DNA from 2 places in the Agrobacterium sp. 22-3639C2 genome. Region 2 is predicted to be linked to the other one. Evidence: riboswitches for the same ligand, from Rfam matches in the RefSeq annotation. Region 2 holds a riboswitch; the other holds the start of a gene.
The links. A riboswitch is a leader RNA that binds a small molecule or an ion and turns the genes downstream of it on or off. The one in region 2 is predicted to bind S-adenosylmethionine.
Positions count from the first base shown of each region.

Region 1 (16,049 bases), on a different contig from region 2:
GCGGCCGATTGAGGAAAATAATCCGCTCATCACAAAATCTCCGGAAACTGGTGCTGGCCATCGTGGCCAAGTGAAAGCGGCGTTTCCCAAAGCACGGCGGTCAAGGGAAGAGACGCATAGAGATGGGGGAAAAGATCGCCGCCTCTCGAGGGTTCATAAACCAGCTTGTCGCCAAGTGCTGCACCATCAACAGCGATCAGAAGCAGGTCGGTCTGGCCGGAAAAATGCCGGGCGGCAGTCTCGGCCGCCTGCTTTGCCGTTGAAAAATGAATGAACCCATCCGTCAGATCGATGGCGGCGCCTTCGAAGACGCCTTGTGCCCTGGCTGCATTCCACAACGTCTCCGGCACGATTTTATAAATGATCGCGGGCGTTTCGTGCATGGGGCTCTCCGAAGGCTTTCCAAGGCTTTTCAGTCTGGGCGGTTTGCCGCAAAGCGGGTCGATTGTCCACAGTTTCCACGGCATTTTTATTGGCGCGACGGCTGTTCCCAAGCTTTTTCTTGTAATACGCAACCGATTAGAGCAACCTTTCAGCAGAGGAGCCGGAAGCAGTCTAGACTGCCGGCAAACGGGAGTGCGCCATACCTTTCAAAGAACCGCATAACGCCCTTGGGAGGGGGCCAGAATGTCGGAACTTGTCATTATCATCGCAGACGACCACCCGCTTTTTCGCGGTGCCCTCAAACAGGCCGTATCCGGTCTCGACGGGCAGCAGACAATCATGGAAGCCGGGGATTTCGAGGCTGCCAGAAGTGCCGCGACGGCATGCAACGACGCCGATCTGATGCTTCTGGACCTCGCCATGCCGGGTGTCAGCGGATTTTCGGGCCTGATGGCGCTGCGGGCGGAATTTTCCAGCCTGCCCATCGTCATCGTTTCGGCAACGGACGACGCGACCACTGTTCGCCGGTCCATCGAACTCGGCGCTTCCGGTTTTATTTCCAAATCCTCGGGCATCGACGATATCAGGGATGGCATTCGCGCGGTTCTTGAAGGCGATGTGTGGATACCGGCAAGCTGTCAGGGCGAAAAGGAGCATGATCCTGACGTGGCTGATCTCATCGGCCGGCTCAGAACGCTGACGCCGCAACAGAGCCGGGTTCTGGGCATGCTGGCCGAAGGCCTGCTGAACAAGCAGATCGCCTATGCGCTGAATGTTTCGGAAGCCACCATCAAGGCGCATGTCTCCGCTATTCTGTTGAAGCTTAAGGTCGATAGCCGTACACAGGCGGTGATACAGCTCAGCAAGATAAACACATCGGCCATGGTGGCATAATCGAGGATTTTATTCCTTTCTTTTCTTTACTCCTGACGGGATATGGTCTAGATTCCGCGGAGTAAACGACAGGAGCTTTTCCGCCACGGGCTCCACCTGCGGGCTTTCATCATGCTTTCACACGAGACGATCTGGAGCGCCATCGATACGCTTGCCAAACGTCACCAGCTGACGCCTTCGGCCTTGGCGAAGCGTGCCGGTCTCGATCCCACCTCGTTCAACAAATCGAAACGTTTCGGCCCGGATGGCCGCAAACGCTGGCCTTCGACGGAATCGGTATCCAAGGTGCTGGAGGCGACGGGGGCAAGCGTCGACCAGTTTTTTGGTTATGCTTTCGGCAGGACGCAGACAATGCAGCCTTCCGGTGCGGACAATGCCATCCCCCTGCTCGGTTTTGCGCAGGCGGGCTCCGGCGGCTTTTTCGACGATGGCGGTTTTCCGGCCGGTCAAGGCTGGGATGTGGTGGAGTTCCCCTCTTCTCCCGAACGCAAGCAGGGCGTCTACGCGCTGGAAGTACAGGGCGAAAGCATGATGCCGCTTTACCGCGACGGCGATATCCTGATCGTGGAGCCGGGCGCGCAGGTTCGGCGCGGCGACCGCGTTGTGCTGAAAAGCCGTGACGGCGAAGTGATGGCCAAGGTGCTGGCGCGGCAAAGCCCCAAGAATATCGAGCTTCTTTCGCTCAATCCCGAACATCCGAACCGCAGTTTCGACATGGCCGATGTGGAATGGATCGCCCGCATCATCTGGGCCAGCCAATAGACACCCGCCATTGCGAAGACAGGCGTCCTACTTGCCCGGGCCCAACTCAGAGAGCAGGCGTCGATACTATCCCTTTACAGACCGAGTGACGTTGCCGCGGCATCAACCGTCATGATCTTCGCACCGCCGGAGGCTGCCCTGCGGACAAGGCTCTGAAGTTTGTCTTCCGGGCAACCGTAAAAGCTCGGCGTCTGCGAAACATCATGGGTGAAAATGATGAGCCAGCCGCCATTTTGCAAAACATCCTCGAGCCAACGATCGGCGGCATCGAGATAGTTTTGGTCCGCGCGCAACTCCACCCCGGCAAGATTGTACGGATCGATGCTGCCCCGGTTGATGCCAGGCATGATGCCGCGAGCGGTCTTGAACCTTCGTCGTAACAGGGGCTGCATGACGGGCGAGGCCATGCCGAAAGGAACGGAGAAATTCCGCCTGCCTCGGTTTTCGGCGAACGATGCCAGCACGGTTTCGTTGTGATCAAGATCCTCTTCAAGCCCGCGCCGTGAAAAGCTCGAGAGTTTGCGATGGGAAAAAGTATGGCAGGCAAGCTCGTGGCCGGCCGCTGCAAGTTCCGAACAGCCTTCGGTTGAAATCATGTCCTGCTGTTCATAGTGCTGGTCGATAAAAGTACCTGCGAGATAAAATGTCCCGCGAACACCCTCGCTTTCCAGAATGCGCGCGCCCTTTGTCCAGGCGGTCGCCGGCACATCATCGAATGTGAAGGAGACGATTGGTTCGGACGTTTTGATCAGCGACGCCGGTCCTGGAAAGTACTGCACCAGCCGGTTATTGATCCTGTCTGCAAATGTCCCGATTTTTTGTGTCATGCATAAGCCCCCCGGCCTGTCTGCAAATTACTGCCCCTGCTCAAGTATGTCGTACGCCTGATGCCTCAAACAATAGATTGCAATCAGTAGAGAAGACCAGATAGGCCCGGTTCCGGTAAAGAAATTACTCTCAAGACACGAAGAAAGCAGTGCATACACCCAAATTCGTGCAAAAAGCCGCGTTAATGCCGGATCGGTACCCTTGTTCACAGCTATACGAAAATCGTTTGCGGGTATGATGACGAGCCATATGACGATGAGAACAAAGGCCGGCAGGCCACCATTCAGCAGGCTTTCGACAAAGCCGTTATGGGCATGGAAGGCGGTGACCGCCCAGGTGCCGGCAGTATCGGCCTGCGCCAGAAGCCGGTCACTCGTCCAGAATGCCTGAAAACCCTGCCCGAAGATCGGCGATTGCGCAAACGTGTCGAAGGACAGGCGCCATATATCCGTTCGGCCGGTAAAGGTGGAATCGATCCCCAGACTATCGACCACATGCCGTATGCTCGGAAAATAGGTGGAGCCGACCGCGAGGATGTTGAGGAAAGCCAGAAGACCTCCGATCATCAGCAATGTCCGACCGGCATGTCTTTCCATGACCCAGACCAGCGCAACAGTGACGGGCAACAGCATCGCTGCGGTTTTCCCGTTGGTTTTCCAGAGGAAGAACCCTGCCAGAAGCGTGATGACAATGCCGCCAACCGTCGACCAGCTATTGCGCAGGTAAAGCCCGATCATGACGAGAATGATCATGGCCGGAGCGGCGGCATTCTTGTGATTGAAGATACCGCGCCAATCGCCGGCGAGCGCCGTTTCATCGAGATCGTAGGGCTGGTGGATCGAGCGCGAGCGCAGGAAGATCACCCCGAAGTAGCAGAGCGCCAGCAGGATGACGGCGAAGATGGCCATCATCCGGTCGAACTGCCGCCTGTCGCGCGGCATGACGACGAGGACGCTGGTGATGAAGCACAGAAGGCCCGTAAAGAGCAAACGTTGCAGCGAGGTGCCGGGCTGGGAGCCAAGCACCGAACAAATCACCAGCCAGGAAAACAACAGCATAATGGGCAGACGCGGCCGCAACAAAAGCCCCGTCAGCCGATGACGCAGGGCAAAAACACCCAGCATCAGCGCAATCACCAGCCCGGTCAGCTGGTTTGCGGCGGCGTGCGGCACGGGCGCGGCAGCAAGATTTTCGAAAGGCGCAACGGAAATCCAGATATAAAGCATCGTGACGACGAAAAAAATCGCGTCGCGACGGCCGCCCGTAAGCGACATGCTGTTGCTCTGTACAGGAATGGACTGCGTATCAGTAAAAGGCGGCATCGTCGGCCACATCGAAAAAGGATAATCGGATCATTGGCCTGCCTTGTGACGAACAACGAAACCCTTTTTTAAACCGGGCCATGTCCAAATAACCATAACAGTCATTATCATCATTATTATACAATTGCTTTAACCCTCTCTTACCTCAAGAAGGCTAAGACTGGGCAACTGCCATTCATAGAGGTCAACGGCCTTCGAATTATTGCCCCCTTGCCGGGTTTTTCAGTTCATCAATTTTAAGAACACGGCAGTTATCTTGAATTCGCCCGGCGACGCCGGAAAGCACGGAGAATAAGGTGTCGTTGAATACGCCGCGGTTCAGCCATCTAGTCAGACTGGGATTGACCTATATGGCATCCGGCGGGGCGCTTTTGATGTCCAGCGCCGCCCAGCTTTTGACCTTCGCCCTGCTTGCCCGCCATCTCGGCGTGGAACAATTCGCGCTCTATGCCTCGATCACGGCCGTGACCAATCTCGGCGTACAGATTTGTGGTTTCGGTTCGCAGGAATCGCTGATCCGCCGCGTGGCGCAGGATCGCAGCATGTTTCCCGTGATGCTCGGCCACAGCTATCTCTTGAGCGCCGCTACCGGCATTGTGCTGACCATCATCGGCATGGTCACGATCCCGGTGTTTTTCCCGACGTCGGAAACATTGCTGCATACCCTCATCACCACTTTCGTGATCCTGGTGACGAACCTCATCCTTCTGAAAGTCATTTCGCTTTCGACCCAAAGCTTCATCGCCCATTCCGACTTCGCCTCCGCCAACAAGCTGGAAGTGATGTTCGCCGTTGCCCGCACAATTGCCGCCGTGGTCGCCTGTCTCATCTTCAAGGTGGAGACGGTGGAGGCCTGGGCCCTGTGGAACCTGGCTGCCCATACGATTGCGGCAGTGATTTCGCTGAAGGCGATCGGCAGGCTCGGTCGGCCGGTTTTCCGGATCGTTCGCGATGAAATCCGCATCGGCATCCTGTTTTCCACCCAGTTCCTGTTCAAGGCCGTGCGTGGCAATGCCGATATTCTCGTTCTCGGTGCCGTTGCGAGCGCCGAGGTTCTGGGCAGCTACTCCATTGCCCGGCGAATTCTCGACAGCTCCTACCTCTCCGTCGAGGCTCTCAACCGGCTGATCTATCCGGGGTCGGCCTCAGCCGCCCTGCAGGGTATCGGAAAGACCATAGAGCGCGCTTATAATGTGCTGAAGGCAGCGCTTGTCATCGCAGTCGGCAGCGCACTTGTCATCTTCATCATAGCACCCTTCCTGCCGCTACTGTTCGGCGACGAATACGTCTCGCTGCCGATCATCACCCGTATCCTTTGCTGGGTCGTGCTGCCGATGGCCGTTGCGGCAACCGCGCTTGAGGCGCTTGGCGCTTCCGGACGGCAGGATATCCGCGCCAAGATATGGAACAGCGGCAATCTCATCGGCTCCGTTATCGTCGCCTTCCTCACCTGGTCCTTCAGCATTTCGGGAACGATCGGCAGCTATTTCTTCGTGGAAGCCGCCATCGCCGCCGCCGTTTGGATCGCGCTTTTGCGATTGCGGCGCAACGAAGAAGCCTTTGCGCCCGCCAAATAGAACGTCATCCGGGCCCCGATCCGAGTGAAACCGGATTTCTCTAATAAAGCCCGTAGGGGAAATAACGCCGGTAGATTTCTTCCAGCCGGCCATTGCGCGAAAGTGCGGCAAGCGCCTGATCAAAGGCCGGTACAAGCACATCGTCCGGATCAACTGCCATGATGGAAAGGCCTTCACCAAGAAATCTGTCGGATAAATAAGGTCCGCCGAAAAGCGCACAGCAAGCACCGGACGCGCTTCCCGAAACCCAGAAAGGCAGGCGCAGCCCATCCGCAAAAACGGCGTCCACCTTGCCCGTCTTCAACGCCTCATACATGGGTTCGTAACCATTAAAGCCTTCAGCCGAGGCTTTGGGAAAAAATGCCTTGAGCATCTGTTCGTGCCGCGAGCCCGTGACCACACCCACCTTCTTTCCCGACAGGGCATCAGCGCCGGAGCCAGTGAATTTCGCCGCCTTGTTGACGGCAAGACGCGCAGGCAACAGCAGATAGGGTCGCGAGAAGGTGAAACTCTTTCGCAGATCGGCGGTAGTGGCAATGCCGGAAATCACCGCTTCGCCCTCTCCCATTTCCAGCGCTGCCTCCAGCTCGTCAAACGGCAGTGCCTGCACCTGGCATTTGCTCTCAACCTTCAGCTGGGCACAGATTTCGCGCACCAGATCGACATGAAAACCGGCAAGCCGGCCTTCCTGATCGGTAAAATTAAAGGGTGGAAAATCGACCGACATCAAAAACCTGATCCGGGGCACGGAGGAGAGATCGCCACCCGGAAACCGCTCCTGCGCATCAAACAGCACCGGCATGCGGTTTCTGTCCGAGAGACCTTCCGCGTGAAGTTCTCCCAAATTACCACCGAATTGTAAAGCGACAGCTAAAGTAAAACCAATAACTATATTTCGCGTTACATTCATCATTCTCATCTATACTGTCCGTAGCAAGAAGCAGGGCGTTACCATGGCGGCGGCGGCGATGCATGGATTATTTTAGGCACTATACACGAGAATCGTTCCGCACGACGTCAGCGGGGCGAAAAATTGCGTTTTCGCTCATCGGCGACAATCCGCTTTGGACAGCGCCCGAACCGGACGAGCATGGGCCAACACGCTTTCTCTCTTCGCTGGGGTTCGGCAAGCCTTACATCGCTGCATTCGAAGAGCAGGCCCTCAAAAACGGCTCAACCGTGGAAGACGAATTGCTGGCGAGCGGCCTGGTCGATGCGGATGCGTATTACGGTGCTTTTGCCAGATTGTTGCGATTGCCGTTTCGACCGGAAATCGATCCGGGTCGTGTGGCAGACCTCAATCACCTGGACGCGCAACTAGCCGAACCACGGCTCCTGCGGTTGACACCGCTGAATGGTAAGCCAGTGTTGCTGATCGTGCCGGAACTGGCAAGGATGGAATTGCTGAAAGGCATCCTCGATCAGCGCCCGTATCTTCTCGAAGAACTTGCCGTGACCACGCCACAAGCCATGCGCAGCGCAATCTGGAAGGCGGGCGAAGCACGCCGCTGCCGAGACACGCGACATCAGCTTTTCAACGCCGCGCCGCAGCATTCCGCAAGGATCACGCTGCATGGCGAGCAGGGTTTTGTCAGCGGCATTTTCGTTACCCTGCTCGTTCTGTCGCTACTGTTTTATACGCAGGCGGCCCTGGCCTATATTCACGTCACCCTCACGATGCTTTATCTCTCCACCTTGCTTTTCAGGTTGTTTGCACTCGTCCATACGCCAAAAGGAAACGATGCGAAAACCGTCATACCACTCCAGCAGGACGGGGAGCTGCCGGTCTACACTATTCTTGTGGCGCTTTATCGCGAAGAGGCGGTCGTTGAGCAGCTCATTCATGCGCTGGAGCGGCTGGACTGGCCCAAATCCCGGCTCGATATCAAGCTCGTCTGCGAGGCAGACGACGTAGCGACGATCGAGGCCATCCAGCGGATAAATCCCGGTCCGCATATCGAGATCGTCAGCGTGCCGCCATCCATGCCACGCACGAAGCCCAAGGCCCTGACCTATGCGCTTTCCGGCGCGCGTGGCACTTTCGTTGCCGTTTACGACGCCGAGGACCGGCCGCATCCGCTGCAATTGCGCGAAGCCTACGCCGCCTTCCGCGGCCAGCCGGACGAGGTGGCCTGTGTGCAGGCGCCGCTTATTATCAGCAATGCCAGCTCCTCCTGGCTCAGCGCCTGTTTCGCACTGGAATATTCCGGCCTTTTCCGCTGCCTGTTGCCCGTTCTTGCAGCGTGCAAGCTGCCGCTGCCGCTTGGCGGCACCTCCAACCATTTTCGCACCGCCGTGTTACGCCGGGTGGGAGGATGGGACCCGTATAATGTGACGGAAGATGCCGATATGGGCCTCCGGCTGCACAGGCTGGGTTATCGCTGTGGTGTCATCCGGCGACAGACACTGGAGGATGCTCCGACCTCCCTTTCCGTCTGGCTGAACCAGCGCGCGCGTTGGTACAAGGGCTGGCTGCAAAGCTGGCTGGTCATGACCCGCTCGCCCTTCACGACCGCGCACCGCATGGGATGGATCGCCTATATCGTCTTTCAGCTGCTGATTGGCGGCATGCTTCTGTCGTCGCTGGCCCATCCCTTGCTGTTTGTTTCCTTCGCCTTCATGGCCATGGCAATCCGGGAAAACGGCGCGGATATGCTGCTTTCCTGGCAGGGCATTCTGTTTTTTATCGATACGCTGAATATTTTCGGAAGCTACGCCATATTCGTACTGATGGGCAGAAACAGGATGATAGCTCATGAGAAACAACAGGTCGGACGGCGCTGGTTGGCGATCCCGCTTTATTGGCTGATGCTGTCATTCGCCGCATGGCGCGCCGTGGTGGAATTGAAAACCAAGCCGTTCGTCTGGAACAAGACGCCGCATATGCCGTTCATCAGGAACAAGGCCTGACGACCGGATTTTATAAACGAATTCCGGTTCCGTCAGCGCCGCCACTGCGGATATTGCACAAACCAAAACGCCTTGCCGATCGAGGCTTCTCCATCGGCAAGCTTTATCGCTTCGCAAAAGATCGGCCGAGCAGCTCTATTTGGCAACAAGCTTGTTCTTGATGAGGCCTACAATGATCTGGACAATCAGGCCGCCGACGCCGCCGCCAACAAGCTGGCCGGCAAGAGCACCTATATCCATGCCGCCGGCGGCAGCAGTTCCCGCCGTCCCGAGCAGCGATCCGAGCACGGTTCCTCCGCCGATGCCGCCAATAGCGCCGGCAATCAGGTTGCCGAGCGCACCGAGATCAGAATCCTTGAGTATTTTTCCGCCGGCCGAACCACCAACCGCACCGCCGACAATTTGGGCCAATATCGAAGTAAGATCCATGTCATCCTCCTCACAGGTTTCCCCGACCATTCGGAGAAACAATGCTTCCCATTCATGTCTGTGCGGGCCGGAGAAAGCGGGCCTTGAGCCTTAGTCTTTCTCGCCGAAAAGTTTCCAGACCACGGCGCCGATTGCGCCGCCGAGGATCGGAGCGAGCCAGAACAGCCAGAGCTGTTGCAGCGCCCATCCACCAACAAACAATGCCTGTCCCGTCGAGCGGGCCGGATTGACGGATGTATTGGTGACCGGAATGGAGATCAGATGAATAAGTGTGAGAGCAAGGCCGATTGCGATCGGCGCAAAACCAATGGGAACCCTGCCATGCGTCGATCCCAGAATGACGATCAGGAAAAATGCCGTCAAAATGACTTCGATCAGCAGCGCCGACACGAGCGAATATCCACCCGGTGAATGTTCCCCGTAACCATTTGCGGCAAAACCGCCAATATCGGCACCGGCTTTGCCGGTAAGGATGACATAAAGCGCCCCCGCCGCGACAATCGCCCCTAAAACCTGCGCCACTATGTAAGGAACGAGGTTCGATGCCGGAAATTTGCCAGCAACGGACAGACCGACGGAAACGGCCGGATTAAAATGACCGCCCGAAATGCCGCCGACCGCATAGGCCATGGTCAAAACCGTGAGACCGAAAGCGAAAGCGACACCGAGAAAGCCAATGCCGAGTTCAGGAAAAGCAGCGGCAAAAACAGCACTGCCGCAACCTCCGAACACGAGCCAGAAAGTGCCAAGAAATTCCGAAAGAAGCTTGCGACTCATAACACTCCCCCAATAATGTTACGACCGCATCAACTATTACGTGCAATTTAATTGTAGTCAAGCTAAATCGCATAGTCGCACGTTTGCCGCAGCGATGGCGGTGACATGCGCGCTTTTGACCGGCCAGGAAGTTGTTTGGATTGCCTTGAAAATATGGAGCGGGTGAAGGGAATCGAACCCTCGTATTCAGCTTGGGAAGCTGCTGCTCTACCATTGAGCTACACCCGCGCCGCGCACAAGACATCGGACAGTTCTTATCGGGTGTCAAGCACCCGACAGGATCATTACTCGGTGCGGAAATGCTTGGAGAGCTTCAGGCCCTGTGCCTGATAGTTGGAGCCAAGGCCGCTGCCGTAGAGGCCATCAGGTTTTTGCAACATGTGCTCGTAAACAAGCCGGCCGACGATCTGGCCGTGTTCGAGGATGAAGGGCACCTCGTGGCTGCGCACCTCGAGAACGGCGCGGCTGCCCGTGCCGCCCGCCTGCGCATGGCCGAAGCCTGGATCGAAGAAGCCCGCATAATGCACGCGGAACTCGCCCACCAAGGGATCAAAGGGCGTCATTTCGGCCGCATAAAGTGGCGGTACATGCACGGCTTCACGCGAAACGAGAATATAGAACTCATCCGGATCGAGGATCAGTTCGGCACGGCCGCGGGCGTATAGAGGTTCCCAGAAATCGAGAACATCGTGCTGAGCCTTCTTGTCGACATCTACCACCGCTGTGTGATGCTTGCCGCGATAGCCGATCAGCCCTTTTTCGCCAAACCCCTTTAGGTCGATGGAAAGCGCGATGCCGCCGCCGGTCACATTAGGGGTTTCGCTGGCGACCAGCATCTCCGTCTCGTGCAATTTCAGAAGCTCGGCTTCGTTGAGCAACGAGTGGCCGATGCGGAAACGGATTTGCGAGAGGCGCGAGCCACGGCGCACGACGACCGGGAAGGTGCGCGGGCTGATTTCCAGATAGAGCGGGCCGGCATAGCCCGCAGGTATCTTGTCGAATTCCTGCGCATTGTCGGTCATGACACGGGTGAAGATATCAAGACGCCCCGTCGAGCTTTTCGGATTGGCCGAAGCCGACATATCCGCCGGCAGCTCGAGGCTCTCCATCAAGGGCACGATGTAGACGCAACCGGTTTCCAGCACCGCCCCCTCGCTCAGATCGACCTCGTGCAGGCTGAAGCGGTTGAGCTTGTCGATGACTCGGGTTCCGGGGCCGGGCATGAAACTGGCGCGCACGCGATAGGCTTTGGAGCCCAGTCTCAGATCGAGGCTCGCGGGTTGCACCTGATCGACATCGAGATCAGCCTCGCTTTTCAGCTTGCCGCCCGCAAACAGCGCCCTGATCGCGCCATCCGCCAAAATGCCCGTGGTTCTGGTCATGATCATCATTCCTTTTTACGGCGACAAAACCAAAAGGAAAGCATTGACGCAAGCCGGTAACGGCAGTATGGCAAGCTTATCCCGTGGTGATTTGGCCGGTCGGCTTGCAGCCACGTTAAACAAGTGGCTAAAAAGACCGGGTGCTAGGAACCGGTCTGCTTTTGCGACCGGTTTTTTTGTTTTGAGGTGATCACATGAGCAATAAATGGCGCCCGGCAACCCAGCTCGTTCACGGTGGTACGCTACGCTCACCCTATGGTGAAACGTCGGAAGCGATCTATCTGACCCAGGGTTTCGTTTACGAAAACTCCGAAGCCGCCGAAGCGCGCTTCAAGGGCGAAACGGATGGCTTCATCTATGCCCGCTATGCAAGCCCGACCAATGACATGTTCGAAAAGCGCATGTGCCTGCTGGAAGGTGCGGAAGACGCCCGTGCGCTTGCCTCCGGCATGGCCGCCGTGACAGCCGCCATCATGTGCCAGCTGCGTGCCGGCGATCACATCGTTGCTGCCCGCGCGCTTTTTGGCTCCTGCCGTTGGGTGGTAGAAACGCTTGCACCCAAATACGGCATCGAGTGCACGCTGATCGACGGACGCGATCTCAACAATTGGGAAAAGGCGATCCAGCCGAACACCAAGCTGTTTTTCCTCGAAAGCCCGACCAACCCAACGCTCGAAGTGGTGGATATTGCCGGCGTGGCGAAGCTCGCCAACCAGATCGGCGCGAAAGTGGTTGTCGACAATGTTTTCGCCACACCGCTTTTCCAGAAGCCACTCGAACTCGGCGCCCATATCGTCGTTTATTCGGCGACGAAGCATATTGACGGTCAGGGCCGTTGCCTTGGCGGCGTGATCCTTTCCGACAAGAAGTGGATTGAGGAAGAGCTGCAGGACTATTTCCGCCACACCGGCCCAGCCATGTCGCCGTTCAATGCCTGGACGCTGCTGAAGGGCATCGAAACCCTGCCGCTGCGTGTCAAGCAACAGACGGCCAATGCCTCGAAGATCGCCGATTTCCTCGCCGACAGCGGCAAGGTTGCCAAAGTGATCTATCCTGGTCGCGCCGACCATCCGCAGGCAGACATCATCGCGCGGCAGATGTCGGGCGGCTCGACGCTCGTGGCTTTCGAACTGAAGGGCGGCAAGGAAGCGGCATTCGCACTGCAGAACGCGCTTGATATCGTGAAGATTTCCAACAATCTCGGCGATGCCAAGAGCCTCATTACCCACCCTGGCACCACGACGCACAAGAACCTGACCGACGAGGCGCGTGCCGAACTGGGTATTTCCGGCGGGACCTTGCGTCTTTCCTGCGGTATCGAAGATACGGACGATCTGCTGGAAGATCTGGCGAAGGGTCTTGCGGCCGTTTCAGTTTAAGGATTCAATCGACATACCGCCATGGCCCGACTTCGCCGTCGGGCCATGGCACGCATCCCGCCTGGGTGAGAGCCCGCGTCGGGCAACCAATATTTACCTTTACCGTTATCCCTAACGGTGAAAAAACGGCGCAACAGAAGATGCACGTGGTCGTCAAGTCATTCATTTTCTTGACGATAGCCAGAACCTGTAGTGTAGGATGATGGCAGCAGGGAAAATATCGAGGTGTGGCGCGTATGTATCGTGCTCTGACAAGGGATATCGAGGTAACGGTCGATCCGTATTATCTCGAGGAGCAGTCCGACCCGGATGACGATCGTTATGTCTGGGGCTATAAAGTCGTGATCTCGAACAATTCCGATGTTCCGATAACACTCGTCAACCGCTATTGGCACATCACCGACCAGAACGGACAGGTGGATGAGGTCTACGGGCCGGGTGTCGTCGGCGAAAAACCGCATCTGAACCCCGGCGACAGTTACGAATATTCATCCGGCTGCCCGCTGGATACGCCGTCAGGCCTTATGTTTGGCCACTATGAAATGGAAACGGACAAAGGCGAGGTGTTCAACGTCACCATCCCCGCCTTTTCACTGGATTCACCCGGCCTGTTGCGGGTGCTGAACTGACAAAAAAGCCGCGCCATTCACAAGCGCGGCTCTCCTCGTCAGACGTTTTCAAACTCGCTGACATCGTAGCGATAGGTCGTGGAGCAGAACTCGCACGTCACGGCAATCGCACCGTCTTCCTCACTCGCCTTGATCTCTTCAGCGGTGAAACCGGACAGCACACCCTTGATCTTGTCCCGTGAACAGCTGCAACGGTCGAAAATGACCTGCGGATCGTAGATGCGCACGCCGCTCTCGTGGAAAAGCCTGTAAAGCAGACGCTCCACTGGCACCTGCGGATCGGTCAGCTCGTCGGTATCCACCGTATTCAGCAGCGACACTGCCTCTGTCCAGGCATCGTCCTCCGCCACTTCATAATCGCCCTCGTCGCCGTCACCGCCATGGAGATCGCGCATGCGCAAACGCTCGGGCGCCTGCGGCAGGAACTGGGCAATCACGCCGCCTGCACGCCAGCTATGGCGCGGCTTGCCTTCGCCGTCACGGTCGAAGAACTGGGCAACGCCGAGGCGCACGCGGGTGGGAAGCTGTTCCGACTGACGGAAATAAACCCCGGCGATTTCTTCCAGCGAAGAACCGTCCAGCGGCACGATGCCCTGATAAGGCTGCATGCCGACGCCCTGATCGATGGTGAAGGCCAGAATGCCGGTTCCGAGCAGTTGTTCGGGCGAGGTTTGCCCCGCAGCAACAGCTTCCGCCAGCCGCTCCTCATCGAAACGGGCATAAGCGCGCATGCTCTCGGGCGCGGTGAAATCCGCCACCAGAAGGTCAACCGGGCCGTCGCCCTTGGTCTGCACAGTCAGCTTGCCGGAAAATTTCAGGGATGTGCCGATCAGCGCCGTCAGAACCGTTGCTTCCGCGAGCAGGCGGGCGACAATCTCGGGATATTCGTGACGTTCGAGGATGGCATTCAACAGCGGCCCGACCTGTACGGCGCGACCGCGCACGTCCAGACCTTCGACCTGAAAGGGCACAACCTTGTCGTCGCCAGCTAAATCGAGATTGTCCAGTTCAACCGTTACATCTGCCATGTCATAACTCCTTGGCGCAGCCGTTGCGCCGCTACCGTCCAAAAGTCCGGCTTTTAAAATGTACTTTTTCAGCTTGTCGCACAGAGATCCGGGAAGCGAAACCGCCTCCGGGGAAAATCGTGCAAATCGTGAGGTGGCCCGCCAGCGAAAAGCCGACGAGCGTCTTCGAAGCCCCACAGATGGGAATGTGCATCGCCGAGTTCAAGCACCCGGCCGATAGCGGTCAGATGACGCCCATGCACCATGCAATAATGGACTTCTGAGCATGGAGCCGGTTTTCCGCCTCGTCGAAGACCACCGATTGCGGCCCGTCGATCACTGCATCCGTTACTTCCTCGCCGCGATGCGCCGGCAGGCAGTGCATGAACAGCGCTTCCTTGTTGGCCTTCACCATCAGCGCTTCATTGACCTGATAAGGCTGGAAGATATTGTGGCCGCGCGCCTTGTGTTCCTGGTTCATGGACACCCAGGTATCGGTGACGACGCAATCAGCGCCCGCCACTGCCTTGTCGGCATCGTGGTACAGCGAGATTTCGCCGCCATTGTTGCGTGCCCAGTTCAGGAACTTGTCGTGCGGTTCCGAACCCATCGGTACTGCCATCGCCATGCGGTAACCGAAACGGGCGGAGCCTTCCACGAACGAATGCAGCACATTATTGCCGTCACCCGTCCAGGCAATGGTCTTGCCCTTGACCGGGCCGCGATGTTCCTCGAACGTCAATATATCCGCCATGATCTGGCAGGGATGCGTGTCGTCCGTCAGGCCATTGATAACAGGCACGGTGGCGTGTTCGGCAAGCTCGAGCAGACGCGAGTGATCCGTGGTGCGGATCATGATGGCATCGACATAGCGCGACAGCACCTTGGCCGTATCGCCAATCGTTTCCGCACGGCCCAGCTGCATTTCCGTGCCCGACAGGAAAAGGGTCTCACCGCCGAGCTGGCGCATGCCGACATCGAAGGAGACGCGGGTGCGTGTGGACGGTTTTTCGAAAATCATTGCCAGCATCTTGCCAGCAAGCGGCTTTTCCGCCGTGCCGGTTTTGGTGGCAATCTTGCGCGTGCGCGCATCATCAAGAATTGTCCGCAGATCCTCCGACCCGACGGCCGAGAGGTCCAGAAAATGTTTTGGTGAACCCATTCTAATCTGTCCCATGCTTGCGAGCCCCTGAAGAGAGGCCCGCTCTTGATTTTTTCAGGCGCTTTTTGCCTGTTTCGCAACCGTCAGGGAGGCGGCAGCCGCGTCGATACGTGCAAGACCCTCGCGGGCCTCTTCGGCCGTGGTGACGAGCGGCGGCAGAAGACGGATGACATTTTCGCCCGCAGGCACGCCAAGCAGATGCTCTGCGCGCATGGCCTGCAACAATTCGCCCGAAGGAATCTTCGCCTTGATGCCCAGAAGCAGACCTTCGCCGCGAATTTCGTCGATCACGTCAGGATAACGGTCCTTGAGCGAGGCCAGACCCTGCCGGAAGACCAGCGCGACGTCACGGACCTTCTCGAGAAAACCTTCGGAGAGAACGACGTCAAGCACGGCATTGCCGACTGCCATGGCCAGCGGGTTGCCGCCGTAGGTGGTGCCATGTACGCCCGCCGTCATACCGGAAGCGGCATCTGCCGTGGCAAGACATGCGCCGAGCGGGAAACCGCCACCGATACCCTTGGCGACCGCCATGATATCGGGCGCAACACCGGTATGTTCATAAGCAAACAGCTTGCCTGTGCGGCCGACACCCGTCTGGACCTCA
Region 1 is NZ_JBNWDB010000003.1:516,022-532,070, forward strand. Features, by position in the region: gene ACQZ6D_RS15505 (quinone-dependent dihydroorotate dehydrogenase) at 1-30, opposite strand, end outside; gene ACQZ6D_RS15510 (DUF952 domain-containing protein) at 30-383, opposite strand; gene ACQZ6D_RS15515 (response regulator) at 628-1,278, shown strand; gene ACQZ6D_RS15520 (S24 family peptidase) at 1,390-2,040, shown strand; gene ACQZ6D_RS15525 (polysaccharide deacetylase family protein) at 2,115-2,867, opposite strand; gene uppY (Wzy-type polysaccharide biosynthesis protein UppY) at 2,895-4,190, opposite strand; gene uppX (Wzx-type polysaccharide biosynthesis protein UppX) at 4,541-5,767, shown strand; gene ACQZ6D_RS15540 (transporter substrate-binding domain-containing protein) at 5,808-6,569, opposite strand; gene ACQZ6D_RS15545 (glycosyltransferase family 2 protein) at 6,740-8,677, shown strand; gene ACQZ6D_RS15550 (hypothetical protein) at 8,813-9,106, opposite strand; gene aqpZ (aquaporin Z) at 9,197-9,883, opposite strand; tRNA gene ACQZ6D_RS15560 (tRNA-Gly) at 10,038-10,111, opposite strand; gene ACQZ6D_RS15565 (2'-deoxycytidine 5'-triphosphate deaminase) at 10,168-11,265, opposite strand; SAM riboswitch at 11,339-11,417, shown strand; gene ACQZ6D_RS15570 (O-succinylhomoserine sulfhydrylase) at 11,460-12,644, shown strand; gene apaG (Co2+/Mg2+ efflux protein ApaG) at 12,881-13,273, shown strand; gene ACQZ6D_RS15580 (Hsp33 family molecular chaperone) at 13,312-14,301, opposite strand; gene argF (ornithine carbamoyltransferase) at 14,525-15,442, opposite strand; gene ACQZ6D_RS15590 (aspartate aminotransferase family protein) at 15,497-16,049, opposite strand, start outside.
Region 1: it holds a riboswitch for S-adenosylmethionine, as region 2 does, so the genes downstream of both, ACQZ6D_RS15570 (O-succinylhomoserine sulfhydrylase) here and metA (homoserine O-acetyltransferase MetA) in region 2, are expected to answer to the same signal.

Region 2 (16,049 bases):
TCCAGATTGGTGCCGAGCTTTACCGTGCCGCTATCGGGCTGAAGCTGGCCGGTCAGCATCTTCAAAAGCGTTGTCTTGCCGGCACCGTTCGGCCCGACGAGACCGATGCAATCACCGCGATGCACCCGTAGCGAAAACGGCGCGATGATCACGCGCTCGCCGTAAGACTTGGTGATTGCGTCTGCCTCGATGACCAGTTTGCCGGATTCCCGCACCTCCGCAGCCGTCGCCTGCACGCTGCCCTGCGGTCCCTTGTGGCCGCGATAGTCCGCACGCATTGCCTGAAGCTCGCCCACGCGGCGCATGTTGCGCTTGCGTCTCGCGGTCACGCCGTAACGCATCCAGTGTTCTTCACGCTCGATGGCCTTGCCGAGCTTGTGCTGCTCCAGCTCTTCCTCTTCCAGCACCTTGTCGCGCCATTCCTCGAAATGCGCAAAACCGCGATTGAGACGACGGGACTGGCCGCGATCCAGCCACACGGTCGAGGTCGAAACCTTCTCCAGAAAACGCCTGTCGTGCGAGATCAGCACCAGCGCGCTACGCGTCTGCTGCAACTCGCCTTCAAGCCATTCGATGGTGGGCAGGTCCAGATGGTTGGTCGGCTCGTCCAGCATCAGAATATCGGGTTCAGGCGCCATGACGCGGGCAAGGGCCGCGCGCCGCGCTTCGCCGCCGGACAGGCTATCCGGATGTTCCTGTCCCGTCAGGCCCAGATGCTCGAGAATATAGGTAACGCGATAGGGATCGTCGCCAGGTCCCAGCCCCGCCTCGGCATAGGCCTGCACGGTGTCGTAACCGGCAAAATCCGGCGCCTGTTCCAGATAACGGATGGTGGCGGAGGGGTGACGGAAAACCTCGCCAGACTGCGCCTCGACCAGACCAGCGGCGATCTTCATCAGGGTCGACTTGCCCGAACCGTTGCGTCCGACAAGGCAGATGCGGTCGCCCGGCTCCACCTGAAGATTGGCGCCGTCGAGCAGCGGGGTCACGCCGAAGGTCAGCTTGATGTCATCGAGTTTCAAAATTGGGGGTGCCAAGGCGTCAGGCTCCGGTCAGATCATAAGGGCGGGCGAGCACGATGGCTTTTCCGCTTTTCAGCGAGAAATGCACAGGGCCGCCATTCGCGACATTGGAAATAGTGCGGGAAGAGCCGAAAGCAAGCGGGAAATCCTTGAGAGGATAACGCACATTGCCGATATCGAGCCCCACAAGGTCGGTAAACCCGGCAACGGAAAACAGCGCACCGGGTGGCAGATCAAGGTCGAACGACCCTGCCAGCAGCGGGCGGGCCTCCTCTTCGCCGGAGGTCAGCGTAACGTTGAGACCACGCTCAGTAAGCGCCACCGCGTAAAGAAGGTGCTGAAGTGCGTGGTCGCTTCTCGCTCCACCAAGCGCACCGGCAAGCACCAGAGAACGCGCGCCGCGGGCAAGTGCCTCCGACACCGCAATTTCGCCATCGGTCACAGCCTTTGCAGCGGGATAGGGCTGTCGCACCACATCGGGCCAGGCGTCCAGCAGGTCCTTGTCGGTGGAATCGAAATCCCCCACCCAGAGCTCGGGTGTGAGCCCGAGCGGTGCGGCATGGCGCATGCCGCCATCGGCCGCAATCACACGGCTACCCTCAACCGCCGCTTTGAGGCGGTCGGTAACGGTGACATCGCCGCCAAGCAGAATGGTGAAGCGTTCTCTATCCATGCCCTGCCTTATCGCACCTCAGGCAAAAATGGAAAGGCAGAAACCCGATGAAATAAGCCGATATTGATTTTCGTCGGCTTCGGGATTATGAAACGCCTCAGTGGTGATTTGCCGACCGGCTTGCAGCCACTTTAAAGAAGTCGCTAAAGGGTCGAGGAAAAGGGTAATTTCCTGGGACCGGCTGCGATTTCGCTGCCGGTTTTTTTGTTTTCGCAACGTTCTTTACGTCATCCGAAAAGAGAGTTCGACATGCCGATCAAGATTCCCGATACGCTTCCCGCCTTCGACACCCTCGTTCATGAGGGCGTGCGGGTCATGACAGAAACGGCGGCCATCCGGCAGGATATCCGCCCGCTCCAGATCGGGCTTCTCAATCTCATGCCGAACAAGATCAAGACGGAAGTGCAGATGGCGCGCCTCGTCGGCGCATCGCCGCTGCAGGTGGAGTTTTCGCTGATCCGCATTGGCGGCCATCGTGCCAAGAATACGCCGGAAGAGCACCTTCTGTCCTTCTATGAGACATGGGAGGAAGTGCGCCACCGCAAGTTCGACGGTTTCATCATCACAGGCGCGCCCATCGAGATGCTTGATTATGAAGACGTGACCTACTGGAACGAGATGCAAAAGATTTTCGACTGGACGCAAACCAACGTCCATTCGACGCTGAACGTCTGCTGGGGCGCGATGGCCGCCATCTATCATTTCCATGGTGTGCCGAAATACGAACTGAAGGAAAAGGCTTTCGGTGTCTATCGTCACCGCAATCTCTGCCCCTCGTCGATATATCTCAACGGTTTTTCCGACGACTTTCAGGTTCCGGTCTCACGCTGGACGGAAGTGCGCCGCGCCGACATCGAAAAACACCCGGAACTCGAAATCCTGATGGAGTCAGAGGAAATGGGCGTATGTCTGGTGCATGAAAAAGAGGGCAACCGCCTCTATATGTTCAACCACGTCGAATATGATTCAACCTCGCTTTCGGATGAATATTTCCGCGATGTGAACTCGGGCGTCCCAATCAAGCTGCCGCATGATTATTTTCCGCACAATGATCCGGAGCTTGCCCCGCTCAACCGCTGGCGCAGCCATGCCCATCTGTTTTTCGGCAACTGGATCAACGAGATATATCAGACGACGCCTTATGACCTCGAAGCAATCGGCAAACTAGCGGCGTAAATTGCGGGATTGCGAATTGCCGGAAAATGACGCAACGTCCGCCGGCAATTCAAAGATATCGGGAGAATGACGCAATGAGCGACGCGGCGGCACGGGAGAATTTTGGTTTCACGGCAACCGGCGAAAAGGTTGAGCGCGTCACCATCTCGAAGGGCGGGCTGACGGCCAAGGTTATCACCTGGGGCGCCGTCATTCAGGACCTGCGCCTCGATGGGCACCAGCCGCCGCTCGTTCTCGGCTTCGATACATTCGAGGACTACAAATATTCATCCTATTTCGGCGCCACACCCGGTCGCAATGCCAACCGTATCGGTGACGGAAAATTCTCGATCGACGGGCACGAATACCAGCTGGAACTGAACGAAAAAGGCGTCAGCCACCTGCATGGCGGCAGCGACGGGATGGGCAAACGTAACTGGATGCTGATGGAACACGGCGAAAGCCATGCGGTTCTGCAGATCATCGATCCCGACGGCCGCGCCGGTTATCCCGGCAATTGCACGGTGACCGCGACCTATACGATCCGCGACGGCGGCGTGCTTTCGGTGGTCTATGAAACGGTGACCGACCAACCGACCATCGCCAATATCTGCCAGCATTCCTATTTCAACCTCGACGGTGCTGATACCGCACTTGGACATGAGATCAGCATCGCCGCTGACTTTTATCTGCCAACCAACGACAAACAGATCCCGACAGGCGAAATCCGCTCCGTCGAAGGCACCGTCTTCGACCTGCGCCACCCGACGCCGATGCGGCGAACGGAGGATGGCGAGCAGGTGCTCTACGACCATAATTTCTGCCTTTCGCCCGAGCGTCGCGCCAAGCGCAAGGTTGCCCGCGCCTATTCGCCCGCCTCCGACATTACCCTTGAGGTTCACACCACCGAACCCGGCGTGCAATTTTATTCAGCCTTCAAGCTGAATGTTCCCGTTCCAGGCCTCGATGGCCGCCATTATGGCCCCTTTGCCGGTTTCTGTCTGGAAACGCAGATATGGCCGGATGCCGTCAATCATCCCGATTTCCCCTACGCGATCCTGCGTCCCGGCGAGACCCTGCGTCAGGAAACCGACTATATTTTCAAGAAGGGTTGAGACGGCGGGCTGGGCTCAGTCCAGCACGCATCCCACATAACCGCCCGATGCTCGGGCACGCCGTTCGATAAGGCCGGCAAGCCGTTGCAAACCACGCCCCGGCTTGCTGGCAACGCGATCGATGGGATTGGGTAGGGAAACGGCAAGCAGTGCCGCTTGGCGGGAGCTTAGCTTTGCCGCCGGTACCTTGAAATGGTGCTGTGCTGCGGCCTCGATGCCGTAAATGCCGGGTCCCCATTCCGCAACGTTGAGATAAATCTCCATCATCCGTTTTTTGGACCAGACGAAATCGGCAGCAATCGCCAGCGGCAACTCCAGCCCCTTGCGCAAGAACGAGCGACCGTTCCAGAGGAACAGGTTCTTGGCCGTCTGCATGGGAATGGTGCTGGCGCCACGGGTGGACGCGCCTTCGAGCGCGTTGTTGACCACGGACTGCATCTGGTTCCAGTCAACGCCGCCGTGGAAACAGAATTGTCCGTCCTCGGACATCATCACGGATTGCACAAGGCGCGGCGAAATATCCTCGAGCGGCACCCAGCGCCGGTCATAACCCTGAAGTGTCACCAGATCGGCAAGCATCAGCGTCGAGACCGGCCGCATGAAAGGCAGGGCATAAACCGGGATCAGCAGATAGGGCAGGATCAGCAAAGCCAGCAAGGTCATGATGATACGCTTTGCCAACGTGCGAAAATCCACCTTCGGACTGCTCCGGTCTTCCGCCAGCACGGCGTAATCTGCGTCGCTTTCAGGCGTACTGCTCAATATTCGTCAAAGCCCCGCACCAATCGAAGCCTTTCATATTCCATTGCCGCCTTCAAGGCGAGTCCGGTCAAACAGTTGACCTCAGGAATCACGAAAAGGTTGCCTGACCCCGCGCGCCATGCCAAAGAGCGCGGCATGGACGCTCAGATGACGAATTTCGAAACGAAGCTGCGCGATAACGCGGCACAGACCGAATCCCTGCTTGGTCGCCTGCTTTCCGCAGAGGCGCGTGCGGATGAGATTACGCGCCCGCAAAACCTGCTCGACGCCATGCGTCATGGTGTACTGAACGGCGGCAAACGCCTGCGGCCCTTCCTGGTCATAGAAAGCACGGCCTTGCTCGGCGGAAATGCCGAAGCAGCCCATCATGTCGGTGCCGCGCTGGAATGCCTGCATTGTTACTCGCTGGTGCACGACGATCTGCCAGCGATGGATGACGACGACCTGCGCCGCGGCCAGCCGACAGTGCACCGCAAATTCGACGAGGCGACCGCCATTCTCGCAGGCGACAGCCTGCTGACACTCGCTTTCGACATTATCGCATCGGACGAAAATCCTCTCCAGGCAGACCGCAAGGCGGCTCTCGTGCTCTCGCTCGCCCGCGCCGCAGGCATCGGCGGCATGGCGGGCGGTCAGGCGCTCGATCTGGCTGCGGAAAAGAACGCACCTGATGAGACCGGCATTATTACATTGCAGGCTATGAAAACCGGTGCGCTGCTGCGCTTCGCCTGCGAGGCAGGCGCGATCATCGCCGGCAGCGATGTTTCCGAAAGGCAAAGACTGCGCCTCTTCGGTGAAAAGATCGGCCTTGCCTTCCAGCTTGCCGACGATCTCCTGGATCTGACCGCCGATGCCGCCACCATGGGCAAGGCAACCGGCAAGGACGCCGCACGCGGCAAGGGAACGCTGGTGGCACTACGCGGTGAAGACTGGGCGCGCCTCAAGCTTCAGGAACAGGTGGCAGAAGCCTCCGAACTTCTGGCCCCCTACGGCGAAAAGGCCGCGATACTCATCGCGGCCGCCAGATTCATCGCCGAACGGAAAAGCTGAGCCGGTTTCCCGGCTCACCGTTTTTCAGCCAATCAGCCCTTGAGCGGCGAAATCAGCACTTCGACGCGACGGTTCTGGGCGCGGCCATCCGGCGTTGCGTTCGAAGCGATCGGCTGCGAGGGGCCGAAGCCGAGAGTCGAAATACGGCGCTGGTCGACGCCGCGTGCGCCGAGATAGTTTGCAACAGACGCCGCACGACGCTCGGAAAGCGCCTGGTTGTGCTGCTGGCTGCCGGTGGAGTCGGTATGGCCGTTGATGTCGATGAGCGTGCGGTTGAACTTGTTCAGCACGATAGCGACGGAATCGAGTGTCTGATAGAAGGGCGGGATGACCTGATCCTGATCCGTCGCGAAGGTGATGTTCGACGGCATGTTGAGAACGATGCTGTCGCCACGGCGGCTAACGGAAACGCCAGTGCCCTGAAGCTGGGCGCGAAGCTCGGATTCCTGACCATCCATGTAATTGCCGATTGCGCCACCGGCGAGTGCACCGATGCCGGCGCCGATGAGGGCTGCGTTGCGGCGACCGACCGGCGAACCGCCGACAGCCAGACCACCGAGAGCACCGACGACAGCGCCGATACCAGCGCCGCCCGCCGTGTTCGACATCTTCTGCTCACCCGTATAGGGATCGGTGGTGGTGCACGCGGAAAGATAGGTCCCGCAAAGGGCAACGATCGCGATTTTTTTGATCATGTGTTTTGATGCTCCGAAGGGTTCAGGCGGTATGACAGTGGAATTTCGGCATTTTCACGGTAGTTTTTACTCCGCCGCATCTTTCCGGCCAAAACGCTTTTCGATGTAATCGATCACAAGCGCTTCAAAATCCGCGGCGATGTTGGGACCGCGCAGGGTGAGCGCCTTCTCGCCATCGATGAAGATCGGTGCAGCGGGGCTTTCGCCGGTTCCGGGCAGTGAAATGCCGATATCGGCATGTTTGCTTTCTCCGGGGCCATTAACGATGCAGCCCATGACAGCAACATTGAGCGCTTCCACACCGGGATATTTTTCACGCCAGATCGGCATGTTCTTGCGAATGTCATTCTGGATATTCTGGGCAAGTTCCTGAAAGACGGTAGAGGTGGTGCGCCCGCAGCCGGGACATGCCGCAACCACCGGAATGAACTGGCGGAAACCCATGACCTGCAGCAATTCCTGCGCCACCTGCACCTCGCGGGTGCGGTCGCCGTTCGGCTCCGGCGTCAGCGAGACGCGAATCGTGTCGCCAATACCGTGCTGCAGCACATAACCCATGGCAGCAGACGAGGCGACGATGCCCTTGGAACCCATGCCGGCTTCGGTAAGACCGAGATGCAGTGCATGGTTGGAGCGTTCCGACAGCATCGAATAAACGGCAATCAGGTCCTGTACCTGGCTGACCTTGGCAGACAGTATGATGCGGTTGCGCGGCAGGCCGATTTCTTCGGCAAGCTCTGCGGAAATCAGTGCCGACTGGACGATGGCTTCGCGGGTGACCTGACGGGCAGAGAGCGGAAAACCCTGCTCCTTGTTCTTGTCCATCAGCGTCGTCAGCAATTCCTGATCGAGCGACCCCCAGTTCACGCCGATGCGAACCGGCTTGTCATAACGGATCGCCATTTCGACGATTTCGCCGAACTGCTTGTCCTTCTTGTCCTTGAAGCCGACATTGCCGGGATTGATGCGGTATTTCGCCAGTGCTTCGGCACAGGCCGGATGATCGGCCAGAAGCTTGTGGCCGATATAGTGGAAATCGCCAATCAGCGGCACGTCCATGCCAAGGCGCAGCAGCCGCTCGCGGATTTTCGGCACAGCGGCAGCGCTCTCATCGCGATCGACGGTGATGCGCACCATTTCAGAACCGGCCTGGAAGAGTGCCGCCACCTGCTGCACGGTGGCGTCGATATCCGCCGTGTCGGTATTGGTCATGGATTGTACGACGACAGGCGCACCGCCACCCACGATGACGCCCCCTACGTCGACGGCAACGGATGCACGGCGGGGCTTTGGATCGTAATCGGCGTGTGACGTCATGGCGGTCTCTGGAGCTTGCGGCAAGGTCTGGCAATTGAGGTGAAACAAGGGGGCCTGCTTGTCAACACCCAACGCATAAGAGCTTCTACTTTACCGCAATCATGGCAAAATTCGAGACGCCTATTCCTTGCCCGCACCATCCGCATGCCGGGCGAGCCGCGAAAGCAGCAAAACCACCACATGCAACAACGGCAGAGCGAGAAATACGCTGGCCAGGCCGGTATGTTCGGCAATGAAGCCGATGGCCGAGGGTGCTACCAGAATCCCGGAATAACCCATGGTGGTGACGACCGACAGGCCGATGCCGGGTGCCAATCCCGGCATGTTCCCCGCCGCCGAAAAGGCGATCGGCACCATGTTGGAAATACCGATGCCGGCAATAGCGAAGCCGATGATCACAAACGTGGAATTTCCCGCAAGACCCGCAATCAGAAGGCCCGCAATCGACATGACCGAGCAGAACCGCAGGGTATTGACCGCGCCGAACCGGTCGCGCACCAGATCGCCGGCAAAACGCATGGCCGCCATGGTCATGGAAAAGGCCGCGAATGCGAAACCGGACTGGGACACGGAAGCGCCGAGTTCATTGCGCAGATAAAGGGCACCCCAATCGAGGATCGCGCCTTCCGGAATCATCGAAAACAGCGCCATCAGACCGATAATCCACGGCAAGGGCGTCAGCGGCAAGCCACCTTTCGGACGCTCCTCCTCGGCATGCGGGCGATCCGCAAGAACGCGCGGCCACGCGACGACGAGCAAAACAAGGGCGATGACCGTCAACGCGATCGCATGCCCCTGCACGCCAATGGTCGTGATGAGATAACCGCCAAGACCGGCACCGATCAGGCCGCCCAGGCTCCAGAAAGCATGGCACGACGACATGATGGCGCGGCGCATGTCACGCTCGACCGCCACCGCATTGGCGTTCATGGCGACATCCATCGCCCCTGTCAGCCCGCCGAACAGGAAAACCGCAATCACACCTGCCCAGATCGTGTCTGCCCAGGAGATGAAAAGCAGTGTCGGCAAGAAAATAGCCGCACTCGCAAGGCTGACCGTTCGCGATCCGAAACGGGCGATCTGGGAACCGGCGATCGGCATGAAAACCAGCGAGCCGACGCCGAAAACCAGAATGATCAGGCCAAGCGCACTTTCACTGAGGGATAAGCGCGCCGCAAATTCCGGTATTTTGGGCGCCCACGATCCCATCATGAAACCGTTCATCAAAAACAGCAGGGATACACCGAGCCTGTGCCGCGTCAGATAGGACGAGCGCTTGACCGTCGGCGAAAATGTCGTGGGGCCGTTCATCGGTAATATCCTTCAGACTTGACCGTGAGAGAGTTGGACGGCGTCATCGTCGCCGAAATGAACTTGTACGCCTTTTGCCGACAGCGCCTCGACCAATGTGCGGTCGGCGTCATGTTCGAGCACCAGGGAAAGAGGCGGAGAAAAGTCGTGCACGTGAAACGCCGCCTTGAGGCCCAGCTTTTCCGTGGTGATGGCGGCAACAATCCGCTGGCTGGCGCTGCAGGCAAGCCGCTTGAACACGGCATCCTCGAAAATATCCGCCGACAGGCCGGTCTCAGCCGCAACACCGCAAACGCCAAGAATACACAGTTCGGGCCGCATCAGCTCGAGTTGCCGCAACGCCAAGGCGTCGATGGCCGCACCGACGGCCGGATCGACCTTGCCGCCGATCATGATCAAATCGATATCGGCCCGCCCCGTGAGTTCAGCGGCAATAGCAGGCGTATTCGTTACCACCGTCAATTTGAGACCGGCGGGGATAGCTCTTGCAATGGCCAGATTGGTGGAGCCGGCATCGATAAAGACGACCATGCCCGGCTCAAAAAGCGGAATTGCTGCCCGCGCCAACGAAGCCTTGCGATCGGCATCCTCGGCGATCCGTGTCTTCAGCGGCACCGTCTTGCTATCGGAAAGCAACGCCCCGCCATAGACGCGCAGACACTCCCCGCGCGCCGCCATATCCCGCAGATCCCGGCGGACCGTGTCTTCCGAAACGCCGAAATTCTGGGCCAGATCCTGTGCAAGCACGCGGCCGCTTTGCCGCAACTGTGCAAGGATGAGCGCCTGCCGCTCGCTGACAAAATGATCGCTCATCGGGACTCATGCATAAACAGGAACAAACGTGCACGAACATGCATATTTGAGTTTTAGTGAAGGTGCAACAGCAAAACGCCCGCCGGGAGGGCGGGCGTTTATAACGAAAGACAAAATATCGCGGCTAGCGATGCCGTGTGGGCATCATTCCGCGTAGGCGATCAGCAGATCCTTTGCGTCGATCTGGTCACCCGGGCGCACGAGAACCTCGGCGACCTTGCCATCGCGTTCGGCGTGAAGCGCGGTTTCCATCTTCATGGCCTCGATGGAGAGCAGCACGTCGCCGGCCTTGACCTCCTGACCCTGATTGATGAAGACGCGGCTGATGACACCCGGCATCGGCGCACCAATATGTGTGCCATTGCCGAGTTCCGCTTTGCGGCGCACCGCAGAGCCGGATGCGCCATGAGCGCGATCCGGCACCTTGATGCGGCGCGGCTGGCCGTTGATCTCGAAGAACACCGTCACCATGCCCTTATCGTCAGTGCCGGAAGAGGCTTGATTGACGATGACCAGCGTTTTGCCGCGCTCGATATCGGCAAACAGCTCTTCACCGTCCTCCATGCCATAGAAATACGCATGGGTGGGAAGCACGGATACCGGACCGTAGGTCTCGGATGTCAGCGCGAAATCGGTAAACACCTTCGGATACATCAGATAGGATGCGAATTCGAAGTCGTTCACGGAACGCTCGAGTTTGGTCTCGATCGCCTTTCTCTCCGCATCGAGATCGGCATCCGGCAGCAAAGAGCCTGGACGAACCGTATAGGGCGCGTCACCCTTCAGCGCCTTTTTCTGCAGGGCTTCCGGCCAGCCGCCTGGCGACTGTCCAAGATCGCCCTTCAGCATCGAAACCACCGAGTCCGGGAAGGACACTTCGCGATCAGGATTTTCCACGTCGGCGACCGTCAGATCCTGGCTCACCATCATCAGCGCCATATCGCCGACAACCTTGGAGGACGGCGTGACCTTGACGATATCGCCGAACATCCGGTTGGCGTCGGCATAGGCCTGCGCGACCTCGTGCCAGCGGCTCTCAAGACCGAGCGAGCGCGCCTGCTCCTTGAGATTGGTGAATTGCCCACCGGGCATTTCATGCAGATAGACTTCCGAGGCAGGGCCCTTCAGATCGCTTTCGAAAGCCGCATACTGGTTGCGCGCCGACTCCCAGTAGAACGAGATGCGGCGGATCCATTCGGTATCGAGACCCGTATCGCGTTCCGATCCGGCCAGCGCTTCCACGATGGAACCGAGGCAGGGCTGGGACGTGTTGCCCGAAAGCGCATCCATGGCGGCATCCACCGCATCCACGCCCGCATCGACGGCGGCAAGGACGGTCGCAGCCGCAATGCCGGATGTGTCATGCGTGTGGAAATGGATAGGCAGGCTGGTCGCCTCCCTCAGCGCCTTGAACAGCACCTTGGCAGCGGCAGGCTTCAGAAGTCCCGCCATATCCTTGACGGCGATGATGTGCGCGCCTGCACGCTCCAGCTCGGCGGCGAGGTTGGTATAATATTTCAGGTCGTATTTTGGACGCGCGGAATTGAGGATATCGCCCGTGTAGCAGATGGCCGCTTCGCAGAGCTTGTTCTCCTCGGCGATCGCATCCATCGATACGCGCATATTCTCCACCCAGTTCAGGCAGTCGAACACGCGGAACAGGTCGATACCGCCCTTCGCAGCCTGACGGACGAAATATTTCACGACATTGTCTGGATAGTTCTTGTACCCGACGCCGTTCGCACCGCGCAGCAGCATTTGCAGCAGCAGGTTCGGCGCACCCTCGCGGATCAGCGCCAGGCGCTCCCACGGGTCTTCCGTCAGGAAGCGCATGGAAACGTCGAAAGTGGCGCCGCCCCAGCACTCCAGAGACAGAAGCTGCGGCAAGGCCTTGGCATAGACGCTTGCGACGCCGGCAATGTCATGGGTACGCATGCGCGTGGCCAGCAGCGACTGATGGCCGTCGCGCATCGTCGTGTCCGTTACCAGCACCCGCTTTTCGTTGCGCATCCAGTCGGCAAAGCCCTTCGGCCCCAGCCGGTCGAGCAATTGCTTGGTGCCATCAGGCGTCGGCGCATCGATGTAGGGAACCACCGGCTGTGCCGCATTTGCCGGTGGCTTAACGCGGCCCTTGGTTTCCGGATGCCCGTTCACCGTCACATCGGCAAGATAGGTGAGCAGTTTCGTAGCGCGGTCCTGACGCTTGACCTGTGCAAACAGCTCCGGCGTCGAATCGATGAAGCGGGTCGTATAGGTGTTGTTGCGGAAACTCGCATGGCCAATGATGGCCTCGAGGAAGGTCAGGTTGGTCGCAACACCGCGAATTCGGAATTCGCGCAGCGCGCGGTCCATGCGGCTGATCGCTTCATCCGGCTGCGGCGCCCAGGCCGTTACCTTCACCAAAAGCGGATCGTAATAACGGGTAATGATCGCCCCCGAATAGGACGTCCCGCCATCCAGACGAATGCCGAAGCCGGACGCCGAGCGGTACGCCGTTATACGGCCGTAGTCGGGAATGAAATTGTGCTCCGGGTCTTCCGTGGTGATACGGCACTGCAGCGCATGGCCGTTGAGGCGGATATCCTCCTGTTTCGGCACACCCGATTCCGGCGTGCCGATGGCGGCCCCTTCCAGAATATGGATTTGCGCCTTGACGATATCGATGCCGGTCACGACTTCGGTGACGGTATGCTCCACCTGAATGCGCGGATTGACCTCGATGAAGTAGAATTTGCCGGTATCGACATCCATCAGATATTCGACCGTGCCGGCGCCGATATAATTGGTCGCAGCCGCGATCTTCAAGGAATAGGCGGCCAGTTCCTGACGCTGCGCTTCGCTGAGATAGGGTGCCGGCGCGCGCTCAACCACTTTTTGATTGCGGCGCTGGATCGAACAATCGCGCTCGAACAGATGCACGACATTGCCATGGGTATCACCGAGAACCTGGCTCTCGACGTGGCGGGCGCGCTCGAGCAGCTTTTCGAGATAGACCTCGTCCTTGCCGAAAGCGGCCTTCGCCTCGCGCTTGGCCTCGGTGACCTCGCGTGCCAGATCCTCCTTTTTGCGGATGGCGCGCATGCCGCGACCGCCGCCGCCCCAGGAGGCCTTCAACATCACGGGATAACCGATCTCTTCGGCCAGCCGCTCCACCTCGGCCATGTCATCCGGCAGCGGCTTGGTTGCAGGAACAACGGGAACATTGACCGAGATCGCCAGATTGCGGGCGGCAACCTTGTTGCCGAGCTGGCGCATCGTATCTGCCGTGGGTCCGATGAAGGTGATGCCAGCCTTGTTACAGGCCTCAACGAATTCGGGGCTTTCGGACAAAAGGCCGTAACCGGGATGGATCGCGTCCGCGCCGGAAAGTCTGGCCACGCGGATGACCTCCTCAATCGAGAGGTAGCTCTCGATTGGTCCCATATCCTTGGCGAGATGCGGCCCCCTGCCGACCTGATAACTTTCATCCGCCTTGAAGCGGTGCAAAGACAGCTTGTCCTCTTCCGCCCAAATGGCGACGGTTTTTATCCCCAGCTCGTTCGCTGCCCGGAAAACTCGGATCGCAATTTCGGATCGGTTGGCAACAAGTATTTTCGATATTTTCAAGACGGTCTCCCCACACGCCAAAACAGAATTTCTGCTGCACTGCGGAATTAAGCAGCAAAACCCGGTCTTGAAAAGGGCAATTCGGGAGAGAAGCGTACTGTCGTAACTAGCTCAGCAGGCCGTTGCGAAAGGCGAGTGCTACAGTATGCTGCCTGTTCTTGGCGCTGAACCGACGCTGGATTCCATTGATATACCAGTCGACCGTGTGATTGGAGATCGATAGCTGGCGTCCAATTTCGGTTGAGGTCATGCCATCAGCCATCAGCGTCAGAACTTCCATTTCCCGCCTTGTAAGTTCAAGAGCGGAAACATTCGGCGCGTTGTTGAGGTTATGGACCTGGCCTGAAAGATCGAGCAGACGCCAGAACACCGCGCGCGTGGCCGCATCCAGCAGCTCAACGTGCAACGAAGGCAATTGCCGGTCCTCGCCGCCAAGGAACACCGCGCCGATGAATCCCGCGCGCCCGTGCACCGGAAAGGCATACCCACCCTGCAGACCGTAACGGCCGGCATCGTGAAAAAACACATTCGCCCTTTTTCGATGCATCGCGCGGGGCAGGCCCTCAAGCGCCTCTTTCCACTGAAACGGCTTGTGCACCATGCCGATCACCTTACGGACGGGATCGACGAGATTATATTTCTTGGCGCGGTAGACCTCGATCCACCCTTCCGGGAGATGTTGTGCGAGAATCTGGCCGGTGGAAGCAAGCTCCCCGGTCATCCGCCGGCTGACGAGGAAATATTCGAAACCATATTCGCGAATAAGTGTTACAAATTCGGAGCGAACACGATCAGCGTTTCCCGCCTGGTAGCACGCAGAGATGAAGTGAAGAATATCATGCATAAAGACACATGCCCGGAGCTTGGCTGGAAGGGATGACATGAAGGACATGGTCCCGCGAGGACGTCATGTTACTCGGGCGCCGGTCGGTTCAGACTGAACATATCGTCGTTAGCAATCCCTGAAACGAACATGCAAAATCTTGTGACGGCGTCCCCTAGAAACATCGGGTTCAGTTTTTTTTCGGTTCGCACGCGTGCTCGGTTTGTTAAGCCGCCATTCAGACTGAAAGAGCGATAATTACACAAATTTCGCCGTCTCATGCAACCTTGCTAAAACAGCATTGTATTGAGACCGAACAATCAACCGCTCGAAACCGACGCTGGACTGGATTGAAAATTTGACTTTGTTTCAGGTTTACACACGCGCCCTGCGCTATCTGACCGTACATAAATGGCGGGTGTTGATCGTTGTCATCGCCAACATCATTCTTGCAGCGATCACCATTGCCGAACCCGTGCTGTTTGGACGGATCATCGACGCCATCTCCTCCGGCTCCGATGTCACGTCCATCCTCATCCTGTGGGCGGGTTTCGGCGTCTTCAACACCGTGGCTTATGTCGCTGTCGCCCGCGAGGCCGACCGGCTGGCCCATGGTCGCCGCGCGACCCTGCTGACGGAAGCCTTCGGCCGGATCATCTCCATGCCGCTCTCCTGGCACCATCTGCGAGGCACCTCGAACGCGCTGCATACGCTTCTGCGCGCCAGCGAGACGCTGTTCGGCCTTTGGCTCGAATTCATGCGCACGCATCTGGCGACTTTCGTCGCGCTCGTACTGCTTATTCCGACAGCCATTGCCATGGACCTGCGCCTCAGCTTCGTCCTGATCGGTCTTGGCATCGTCTACTGGTTCATTGGCAAGTGGGTGATGGGCCGCACCAAGGATGGCCAGGCTTCGGTCGAGGAGCATTATCACAGCGTTTTTGCCCATGTCAGCGATTCCATCAGCAACGTGTCCGTCCTGCACAGCTACAACCGCATCGAGGCTGAAACGAAGGCGCTGAAATCCTTCACCGAAAAACTGCTGAGCGCCCAATATCCGGTGCTCGACTGGTGGGCCTTCGCAAGTGCCTTGAACCGCACTGCCTCCACCGTTTCGATGATGATCATCCTCGTCATCGGCACCGTGCTGGTGAAGAACGGCGAATTGCGCGTCGGTGACGTGATTGCCTTCATCGGTTTCGCCAATCTTCTCATCGGCCGTCTCGATCAGATGCGTCAGTTCGTGACCCAGATTTTCGAGGCGCGCGCAAAGCTCGAGGATTTCTTCGTGCTGGAGGATTCCGTCAAGGAACGGGAAGAACCGGGCGACGCCCGCGAATTGTCCAATGTCTCCGGCACCGTGGAGTTCCGCAACGTCAATTTCGGTTTCGCCAACACCAAGCAGGGCGTCCACGACATCTCGTTTACGGCCAAGGCCGGCCAGACGATTGCCATCGTCGGACCGACGGGCGCGGGCAAGACCACGCTCATCAATCTTCTGCAGCGTGTCTATGATCCGGATTCAGGCCAGATTCTGATCGATGGAACCGACATCTCGACGGTGACGAAGAACTCGCTCAGAAACTCCATCGCCACGGTGTTCCAGGATGCCGGCCTTCTGAACCGCTCCATCCGCGAAAACATCCGCCTTGGTCGCGAATCTGCTACCGACGCGGAGGTCGTGGAAGCAGCAGCAGCTGCTGCTGC
Region 2 is NZ_JBNWDB010000006.1:180,414-196,462, reverse strand. Features, by position in the region: gene ACQZ6D_RS24195 (ABC-F family ATP-binding cassette domain-containing protein) at 1-1,037, opposite strand, end outside; gene ACQZ6D_RS24190 (thiamine diphosphokinase) at 1,042-1,695, opposite strand; SAM riboswitch at 1,786-1,862, shown strand; gene metA (homoserine O-acetyltransferase MetA) at 1,945-2,871, shown strand; gene ACQZ6D_RS24180 (aldose epimerase family protein) at 2,946-3,965, shown strand; gene mtgA (monofunctional biosynthetic peptidoglycan transglycosylase) at 3,981-4,727, opposite strand; gene ACQZ6D_RS24170 (polyprenyl synthetase family protein) at 4,863-5,777, shown strand; gene ACQZ6D_RS24165 (OmpA family protein) at 5,810-6,472, opposite strand; gene ispG (flavodoxin-dependent (E)-4-hydroxy-3-methylbut-2-enyl-diphosphate synthase) at 6,539-7,789, opposite strand; gene ACQZ6D_RS24155 (MFS transporter) at 7,910-9,100, opposite strand; gene ACQZ6D_RS24150 (DeoR/GlpR family DNA-binding transcription regulator) at 9,113-9,913, opposite strand; gene pyc (pyruvate carboxylase) at 10,058-13,519, opposite strand; gene ACQZ6D_RS24140 (LuxR family transcriptional regulator) at 13,626-14,363, opposite strand; gene ACQZ6D_RS24135 (glucan ABC transporter ATP-binding protein/ permease) at 14,701-16,049, shown strand, end outside.